DNA from 4 places in the Metabacillus sp. YM-086 genome. Region 1 is predicted to be linked to each of the others. Evidence: riboswitches for the same ligand, from Rfam matches in the RefSeq annotation. Region 1 holds a riboswitch; each other region holds the start of a gene.
The links. A riboswitch is a leader RNA that binds a small molecule or an ion and turns the genes downstream of it on or off. The one in region 1 is predicted to bind S-adenosylmethionine.
Positions count from the first base shown of each region.

Region 2: linked by a shared signal. The riboswitch ahead of ACEWK1_RS05920 (methionine biosynthesis PLP-dependent protein) and the one ahead of mtnW (2,3-diketo-5-methylthiopentyl-1-phosphate enolase) in region 1 are both predicted to bind S-adenosylmethionine.
Region 3: linked by a shared signal. The riboswitch ahead of metK (methionine adenosyltransferase) and the one ahead of mtnW (2,3-diketo-5-methylthiopentyl-1-phosphate enolase) in region 1 are both predicted to bind S-adenosylmethionine.
Region 4: linked by a shared signal. The riboswitch ahead of ACEWK1_RS14695 (transporter substrate-binding domain-containing protein) and the one ahead of mtnW (2,3-diketo-5-methylthiopentyl-1-phosphate enolase) in region 1 are both predicted to bind S-adenosylmethionine.

Region 1 is NZ_JBLUOI010000002.1:52,457-54,661, reverse strand. Features, by position in the region: gene mtnW (2,3-diketo-5-methylthiopentyl-1-phosphate enolase) at 1-881, opposite strand, end outside; SAM riboswitch class I at 1,060-1,166, opposite strand; gene ACEWK1_RS01155 (pyridoxal phosphate-dependent aminotransferase) at 1,250-2,205, opposite strand, start outside.
Region 2 is NZ_JBLUOI010000009.1:17,596-19,800, forward strand. Features, by position in the region: gene metC (cystathionine beta-lyase) at 1-304, opposite strand, end outside; gene ACEWK1_RS05920 (methionine biosynthesis PLP-dependent protein) at 291-1,415, opposite strand; SAM riboswitch class I at 1,539-1,881, opposite strand; gene ACEWK1_RS05925 (SCO family protein) at 1,951-2,205, opposite strand, start outside.
Region 3 is NZ_JBLUOI010000025.1:44,779-46,983, forward strand. Features, by position in the region: gene pckA (phosphoenolpyruvate carboxykinase (ATP)) at 1-40, opposite strand, end outside; SAM riboswitch class I at 370-704, shown strand; gene metK (methionine adenosyltransferase) at 929-2,125, shown strand; gene ACEWK1_RS12545 (sensor histidine kinase) at 2,151-2,205, opposite strand, start outside.
Region 4 is NZ_JBLUOI010000032.1:14,819-17,023, reverse strand. Features, by position in the region: gene solA (N-methyl-L-tryptophan oxidase) at 1-654, opposite strand, end outside; SAM riboswitch class I at 842-944, shown strand; gene ACEWK1_RS14695 (transporter substrate-binding domain-containing protein) at 1,159-1,977, shown strand; gene ACEWK1_RS14690 (amino acid ABC transporter permease) at 1,999-2,205, shown strand, end outside.

The DNA.
Region 1 (2,205 bases):
CCAGATATTCGTAATAGCTTACCTAGTAAAAGTGAACTTGAAAATCCATATAAGCTGGATGCAGTAGAAGCTCCGCTCACAGCAGGGTGAGCCATAATAGGCACCGTTACATCCGGATCCTCTGCTAAGCTTTGTAGTACATCTAACCCGTATGCAAATACGTTAAACAACAAAACATTTGCACCAAGCTCTGAAGCTTTTTTAGCTTTATCTTTAAGATCAAATGTTTTACCAGACAAATTCACAGCATATAAAGCTTTATGTCCAGTTTCTTGAAACACCTGGTTTAATACCGCTTTACCAGCAAGAATTCGCTCCTCGAATGGAGTTAATGGATTATCAAACAGAATTTCATCGTCTTTTACTAAATCAACCCCACCCAATACTTGCTGTCTTAACTGATCTTTTAAATATTGTAAGTCACGACCAATTACACCCTTAAAAATACTCATTAATAAAGGGCGATTATAAACACCGACTAATTCCCGAATTCCTTGTACACCAAATTTCGGCCCCGGAAACGCTGCTTTCACAACTTCCGAGAACTCTAAATCAAGTAATTTTACTTCACCGTCTAGAGATAGCTTTCCGAAAACAGTTGTTAATATGGCGGGGAGATCATGAAAATAATTTATACTCGGATAAGCAATTTTAATTATTCCTTTAGTTACGATTTTTCCTAAAAATTGATTTGTTTTGTCACAAGATTCTAGCTGACTGACCTCTAGAACACGACCTTTATGAGCTTTAAGTTGCTCCTGTTCAAGTAATGGAAGATCTGTCCAGGAACCAACCGTTAATCCTAAAGCAATTCCTTCTGCTTTTTTATGTAAATCTCCTTTAGCATCGTGTACAAGATATGTAGCAATGACTTCACTCACTTAAAACCCTACTTTCTATATATCACGTTTTCTGAATCTTTCTATTTATCGTACTAATTCTATCATCTTTATTTAGTTTATGCATAACATTCCTTTTCTATTTTTTCTGTTTTTTTAAATAAAAAAAACCTCTTTGATAGATCAAAGAGGTTACTAAATGCATAAGTAATAAGCAATCTCCTTATCTATCAGCGAATGCTGCAAGAATTAGCACCGTGCTTAACCTAAGTTAAGTCGGTTGCCGGGCTTCATTGGGCTAGTCCCTCCACCTGCTCTTGATAAGAACGAAACGTTCATTTTTGAAATTAATATGGATTATGCCAGATCTCACTTCTACTGTCAAGAGGAAAAAATTAAGGCGTAATGTCTTAAAAAAGATTAAGGGCCTTAATTCTATCGGCAGCTTCTCTAAGCCGGTCCTCGGATGTTAATAAACCAACTCTAACGTATCCCTCACCATATTCACCAAAGCCTACTCCTGGTGCTACAACGACGTGTGCATGCTGAAGTAGAAAATCAGAAAACTCCTCAGAAGAATCAAATTGTTTTGGAACTGGCAACCAAGCAAAAAACGATCCTGACGGTGCCGTAACATCCCAACCGATCTCACGAACAGCTGTAATGAGAGCATTTCTACGTGATTCGTAACGTGCATTTAGTTCTTCAACACATGTTTGCGGACTAAGTAACGCATGTGCAGCTGCTTCTTGAATAGCACTAAATACACTTACATACATATGATCTTGCAATAAATTTATAGCTTTAATCACTGAAGGATTTCCAACAGCAAAACCAATTCTCCAACCAGCCATATTAAAGGTTTTGGAAAAGGTATAAATTTCGATACCGATATCTTTAGCACCAGTTGTTTGTAAAAAGCTAATTGGCTTTTTTCCATCAAAGCCAATTGCTCCATATGCAAAATCATGAACCACACAGATGTTATTTTCTTTTGCGAATGAAACTGTTTCCTCAAAGAAACTTTCGTTTGCCGTAGCACCAGTAGGATTATTAGGATAATTCAAAAACATTAGCTTCGCCTTTTCTACAGCGTCTTTAGATAAGCTCTTGTAATCCGGTAGGAACTGATTTTCGCTTAATAAAGGCATCACTTCCATTTTGGCACGTGCCAATTCTACTCCTGACCAATAATCCGGGTATCCAGGATCAGGTACAAGCACAACATCATCCGGATTTAACAAGCATTGAGGAACCTCAACTAACCCAGCCTTTCCTCCGAATAGAATCGCTACTTCACTAGCAGGATCTACCTCCACTCCGTACTCTCTTCTGTAAAAGGTTGCGACAGCTTCCTTTAAAAACA
Region 2 (2,205 bases), on a different contig from region 1:
CGTCCTCTGTTACAAGTACATGATCTCCTTGTGATAACAATAAAAACGCGGTAGAAATAGCTGCCATACCAGAAGAGAACGCCAATCCACGAGATCCACCTTCTAGCTCCGCAATCGCACTTTCCAACGCTTCACGCGTGGGATTTCCTGAGCGTGCATAATCATATTTCCCAAATTCATCAATATCAAATTGATGAAAAGTAGAGGAATGATGAATCGGCACACTTACCGATCCTGTGCCACGATCAACCTTTGACTCGTTATGAAGTAGCTTTGTTTGAAATGACCAATCATGATTGCTCAACTGCTTCCGCTCCTTTCATTGCATGAAATGCTTGTGTTAAATCTTCAATAATATCTTCTGCATGCTCAACACCTACTGAAAAACGTAGCAGCTTGTTACAGACACCATTTGCGATTCGAATCTCTTCAGGAATATCCATATGTGTTTGCGTAGCTGGATACGTAATGAAGCTTTCGATTCCACCTAGACTTTCTGCAAAAGTAATTGTTTTCAAGTTTTTCAGGAACGGATTTACCCATGCTTCATCTTGTAAACGGAATGAAAGCATTCCACCCTTACCAGGATACAGTACATCAAGTACAGCTTCATGCTCTTCTAAAAATGCCGCTACCTTTTGAGCATTTTCTTGATGCTGTCTCATACGAAGGGATAAAGTTTTCATCCCTCTCATTAATAACCAAGAATCAAATGGGGATAAAACTGCACCGATTGCGTTTTGATGTTGGAAGAATTCATCACTTAATTCCTGACCTTTTGTTACAACCAAGCCTGCAAGAACATCGTTGTGTCCTCCTAAATATTTCGTGGCACTATGGATCACAATATCCGCTCCGTCTAAGATTGGCGTTTGAAGAAGTGGTGTATAGAAAGTGTTATCAACAATCACGAGTATGTTATGCTTTTTTGCAACTGCTACTAGTTCTTTAATGTCGGCTTCCTGCATTAATGGGTTTGTAGGCGTTTCAATGAATAGAGCCTTTGTATTATCATTAATCAATTTTTCCGTTTCAACGGGATTTGTGAAATCATCATATTGAAATGATAATCCATATTTTCTCCATTCTCTTTCAAAGAGGCGGTATGTTCCACCGTAAAGGTCAGAAGAAACGATCAGTTCGTCTCCGCTTTGGAAGAGGGCCATAATTGTTTGAATCGCGGCCATTCCTGAGCTGAAGGCAAAGCCACGGTCGCCATGCTCAAGGTCTGCGATTGCTTTTTCGACTAAAAGTCTTGTAGGATTTCCTGTACGGATATAATCAAATCCAGTAGATTCTCCAATTCCTGCATGACGATAGGCTGTTGATAAATAAATTGGCGGGTTAACTGTACCTGTAACATTTTCACTGCGGTTTCCGATTTGTGCTAATTTCGTTTCAATTCTTTTGCTCATGTTTGTCACTCCTAAGATTTAAATTTAACAATATGTACATGAGAGAAAGCGTACATGTTTTAAAAAAAGCAAAATAAAAAGTCTTCCTCGTTAAGAAGAAGACTGTGTCGTTAAGTGCGCTTCTTCTTATCTCTCAAGCATAAAGCTGGTGTGGCTTGCTGGATTTAGCACCTTGGCACTCGCAGAAGTCTTTGTATGGTGTTGTTAATAAGTAAACTCATAATTAGTGTTGTATAGCTTTTTCACAGCACGCAAGTGCTTGCGGCTTGCTCTGCAAACCTCGACAGAAAATGAAAAATGCCTGTTACAAACAAGAGCACTTTGTTCCATTCATTTTTCATTTCCTGTCGGTGCTGTGAAAAACTTACTTAGAGTTTATCTATCATCAATCCACCAGATCTTCACTCGTTATGAACCGGTTGCTGAGGCTTCATAGGGCCAGTCCCTCTGCCTCTCTTGATAAGAAATATATGAAATTTTTAAAATGTTTAACTTTTTATTACTGTACCTTATTCAAGTGGAGAATGCAATAGAATTATTGTAATAGTTTGATATCTTCGATTATTTTTTCAAATGGTACGTTAGATACTCCATCGTATTGTTCTAGAATTTGACTGCCTTTCATGAGAAAAATCGAAGTACTGTGTACATATTGAGTTGAGCCTTCGAGCTTTGCAGCGGGTGCTAAGAAACTTATATTAGTAAAAGATTCAATGTCCGCTTGGTCATAGCCTGTTAAAAAGTTCCAAGTTTTATAATCCGCACCAAATTGATCTCCAAACTTTTTTAA
Region 3 (2,205 bases), on a different contig from region 1:
CAAGCTGATTAAGCTCATTTGTTATATCTGTAATATTCATCCCCATTACCTTCCTTCTAGAAAAGAATAATTTCCCTTATGTTGATAATTAGTATAACACATTAATTTTAATAAAACATACTATTTAGTGATTTGCTATCATTAAATTTTTGAATTGAAAAAATATTTTGCTATTAGAAAAACTTAAGCTTTGTACAACACATCACACTAGCACAATGTAGAAAAACAATTGATATTTATATTTCTATAGGATATGGGACACAATAGTGATAGACATCTATCAAATATTTTAATAAATCAATGGTAATAGTTGTCGATTTTTGTTGACACCAATAGGTTAGTGCGCTATGATATGTCCTTGAACGGATTCTCTTATCCCGAGCTGGTGGAGGGACAGGCCCTATGAAACCCAGCAACCTGCTATCAAAGGAAAGCGGCGACTGCGCACTAATTATATAGTTTTATTGAACAGTTTTTTTGCCTGACCTAAGAAAAGCACGTTATGAATCAAAACTCGTTTTGATTCATGTTGTGTTTTTCTTAGGTCAAGAATGATGCGAGAGCATCATTCAAGCAAGCGATAGCTTGCTTAGGCAAAAAAGACCAATCTGTGGAACTATGTTAAACCGACGCAATCTAGAACGACATTTTCCGACGCAAAGGTGCTAACCTGAAGCAAGGCGAAAGCCCTTGATCGATAAGAGCGAAAGGCGATGAACGATGATAAACCTTTCCTCACATGGGAAAGGTTTTTTTTGATAACAGAAAAAAGTATTCTTCATTAGAGTTTTACCAGGACAAGCATGTGGTAAAGGTACATAATACTTCTGTTCACAAAATATGCCAACGTGATTTTCTAAAGGTCATACTTTGGGAAGAGTTCCGGATCAAATGAATGAACATGAATATGAGGAGGAAGCTTTTAATTATGTCTAAAAAACGTCTTTTTACTTCAGAATCTGTAACAGAAGGCCATCCAGATAAGATCTGTGACCAAATTTCAGATTCAATTCTTGATGCAATTATTGCAAAAGATCCAAATGCACGTGTAGCGTGTGAAACTTCTGTTACTACTGGTTTAGTGTTAGTTGCAGGAGAAATTACAACTAGTACGTATGTAGATATCCCAAAAATTGTCCGTGAAACAATCAAAGACATTGGTTACACTCGTGCTAAGTATGGTTTTGATGCGGAAACTTGTGCTGTATTAACATCAATCGATGAGCAATCAGCAGATATCGCTATGGGTGTAGACCAAGCTCTAGAAGCTCGTGAAGGTCAAATGTCAGATGAGGAAATTGAAGCAATTGGTGCAGGGGACCAAGGTTTAATGTTCGGGTTTGCATGTAATGAAACAAAAGAATTAATGCCACTTCCAATTTCGTTAGCACATAAATTATCACGTCGCTTAACAGAGGTTCGTAAAGATGAAATTCTTCCATACTTACGTCCTGATGGAAAAACACAGGTAACTGTTGAATATGATGAAAATAATAAACCAGTTCGTATTGATACAATTGTTATTTCAACTCAACATCATCCTGAAGTTACACTTGAGCAAATCCAACGTAACCTAAAAGAGTATGTTATTAATCCTGTTGTTCCTGCAGAATTAATTGATGAAGAAACAAAATACTTTATTAATCCAACAGGTCGCTTCGTTATTGGTGGACCACAAGGAGATGCTGGATTAACTGGACGTAAAATCATTGTTGATACTTACGGTGGATATGCACGTCATGGCGGTGGAGCATTCTCTGGTAAAGATGCAACAAAGGTTGACCGTTCTGCAGCATATGCAGCTCGCTATGTAGCGAAAAACATCGTTGCAGCTGGTTTAGCTGATAAATGTGAAGTTCAATTAGCATATGCAATTGGCGTAGCACAGCCAGTATCTATTTCAATTGATACGTTCGGAACAGGAAAAGTTTCTGAAGAAGTATTAGTAGAAGTTGTTCGCAGTAATTTCGATTTACGTCCTGCTGGGATTATTAAAATGCTTGACTTAAGACGTCCTATTTACAAACAAACTGCAGCTTACGGACATTTTGGCCGTAATGATCTTGATCTTCCTTGGGAAAGAACAGATAAAGCAGATGCTTTAAATAAAGCTGCATTACAATAAGGTATAAAAGGTCTGATGTGAATGTTCACATCAGACCTTTTTTGTTGGAGCCAAGTTCGTTTGGGAATACAAGCGTAAAC
Region 4 (2,205 bases), on a different contig from region 1:
AGGAAGTACTAAATCAGGCAACAGCTTAGATGCCCATGCACCAGCAGTAACAATGACCTTTTTAGCCCAAAACACCTTATTTTCAGTTATGATTTTAACGAAAGATTTATGATCTGTTTCAATTTGCTGAACAGGAGTATTTGTCTCAAGCTGTGCTCCATGATGAATAGCGATTTCTTTGTAGGCTTGAATAGCATTTTCACTATAAATGAACCCTGATTCTGCTTCAAAGCATCCAATAAAATGTTCTGGAACAGAAAATCCCGGCCACCTTCTCTTCACCTCATTGCTAGTAAGTACCTCTAATGGCAATTCATATTTATTTGCAGCAGCAATTGTTTCCTGTAGAAATGCAGAGTCTTTTGGTCCGAGTCCTATAACACCTGTTTTCTCAAAGATCTTATAGCCAGTTTGTGCTTCTAAATCCTCCCATAATTGTTGAGCACGTTTAACTAAGCTTACATACTGTCTGCCTTCACCATAGGCATGCCGAATCATTCGAGTATCTCCATGGTGGCTTCCACGATTATGCGGCGGGTCAAAGGCATCAATTAACACAGTCTTTACTTGCTGTTGTGCTAAAAAGGCACCAGCTGCCATTCCCATCGTTCCTGCACCGATGATTGCTACGTCAAAAATGTGTTTCTTTTCCAAGCTATGTGCCTCCTATCTCTTTCATCAGTTGTAATGTTACAATGTTTAAAATAATAAAATTTAATAGATTCCTGGACTTTTAAATGGTTAAATTTATAGGAATTCTGCTAAAAATGGGATATTAATAAAAAATTGTTTGACAATAGTCTTAATATTAAATAATATCATACTATACTAAAAACTGAATATCTTATCACGAGAGACTGAGGGACAGGCCCGACGACGTCCAGCAACCATCATTTATGAAAGGTGCTAATTCCTGCAGAGTGTTTCATTCTGAGAGATAAGGTTTAGATAGAAAAAGCCTCTTTCTGATTGAAGGAGGCTTTTTTGTTTGATAAAAGAACCGAGAAGACTAAATTGCTGTATATAATAATTCGAAATTTACATAAAATTTAAAATAATCATTGCAATACCAATTCTATTCGTTATAATAGCACTATTATTCCTATGAATTTAGTGAGAATTAATATTTACATCATAATGAAAAAAGGAGTCAATGAAATGAAAAGAAAATCTCGATTACTTGTACCGATGATTGCACTATTAGGCTTAGCTGGAATAGTAAGTGGTTGTTCATCAAAAGAAACTGCAAAAGAAGAAACAGGTGATAAAGTCATTTTAGTTGGAACACAAAATGATTATCCACCTTTTGCTTTTGCTGATGAGAACAATGAACTTACTGGATATGATATTGACGTAGTGAAGGAAATTGATAAAAAGCTAGATGGTTATACGTTTGAATTTGTTGCTACACCTTGGGATAGTATGTTTCTTGCATTAGAATCAAATAAAATTCAAGCAGTTGCAGATCAAATAGCAAAAACACCAGAACGTGAAGAGAAATACTTATTTACAGATGAATCTTATTTTGCTGCAGAAACCGTCATTGTTGTGAAATCTGGTCGAACAGATATTAAGTCAATAGAAGATTTAGAGGGTAAAAAGGTCGGAGCGTTGGCTGGCGATTCTTATACGCTTTTGCTAGAAGAACATAATAAGAAAGCTGAAAATGACATTATTCTAAAATATAGCGAAAGTGGTACTCCTTCAGAGATTTTACAAGATGTACAAAATGGACGCATTGATGCCTATGTTAATGATCCAATCATGATTAATACGGTTTTGGAAAAATATGATCTTGATGTAGAGATTGTTGGACAGCCTATCGTTCAAGATGATATGGGAATTGTATTTAAAGATGAGAAGCAGGGTGAGGAATTAAAAGCACTGGTCGATCCTGTTATTAAGCAACTGAAAGAAGATGGAACGTTAGCTGAACTTTCGAAAAAGTGGACTGGTGGAGAATATATCCCTGAATAAGGTTGAAGAAGGGAATTCAAAATGGAAAATTTATTAGATATTGGTTTTTTAATAGAAAGCTTTCCTGCTATTGTTGCAAGGTTACCAATTACAATTGGCATTGCGGTAGGCTCATTAATTATAAGTTTATTTATTGGACTTGCCACAGCACTTATAAAAATCTATCAAGTTCCAGTATTAAAGGCAATTTCTTCTTTTTACGTTTCTTTTATTAGAGGTACACCATTG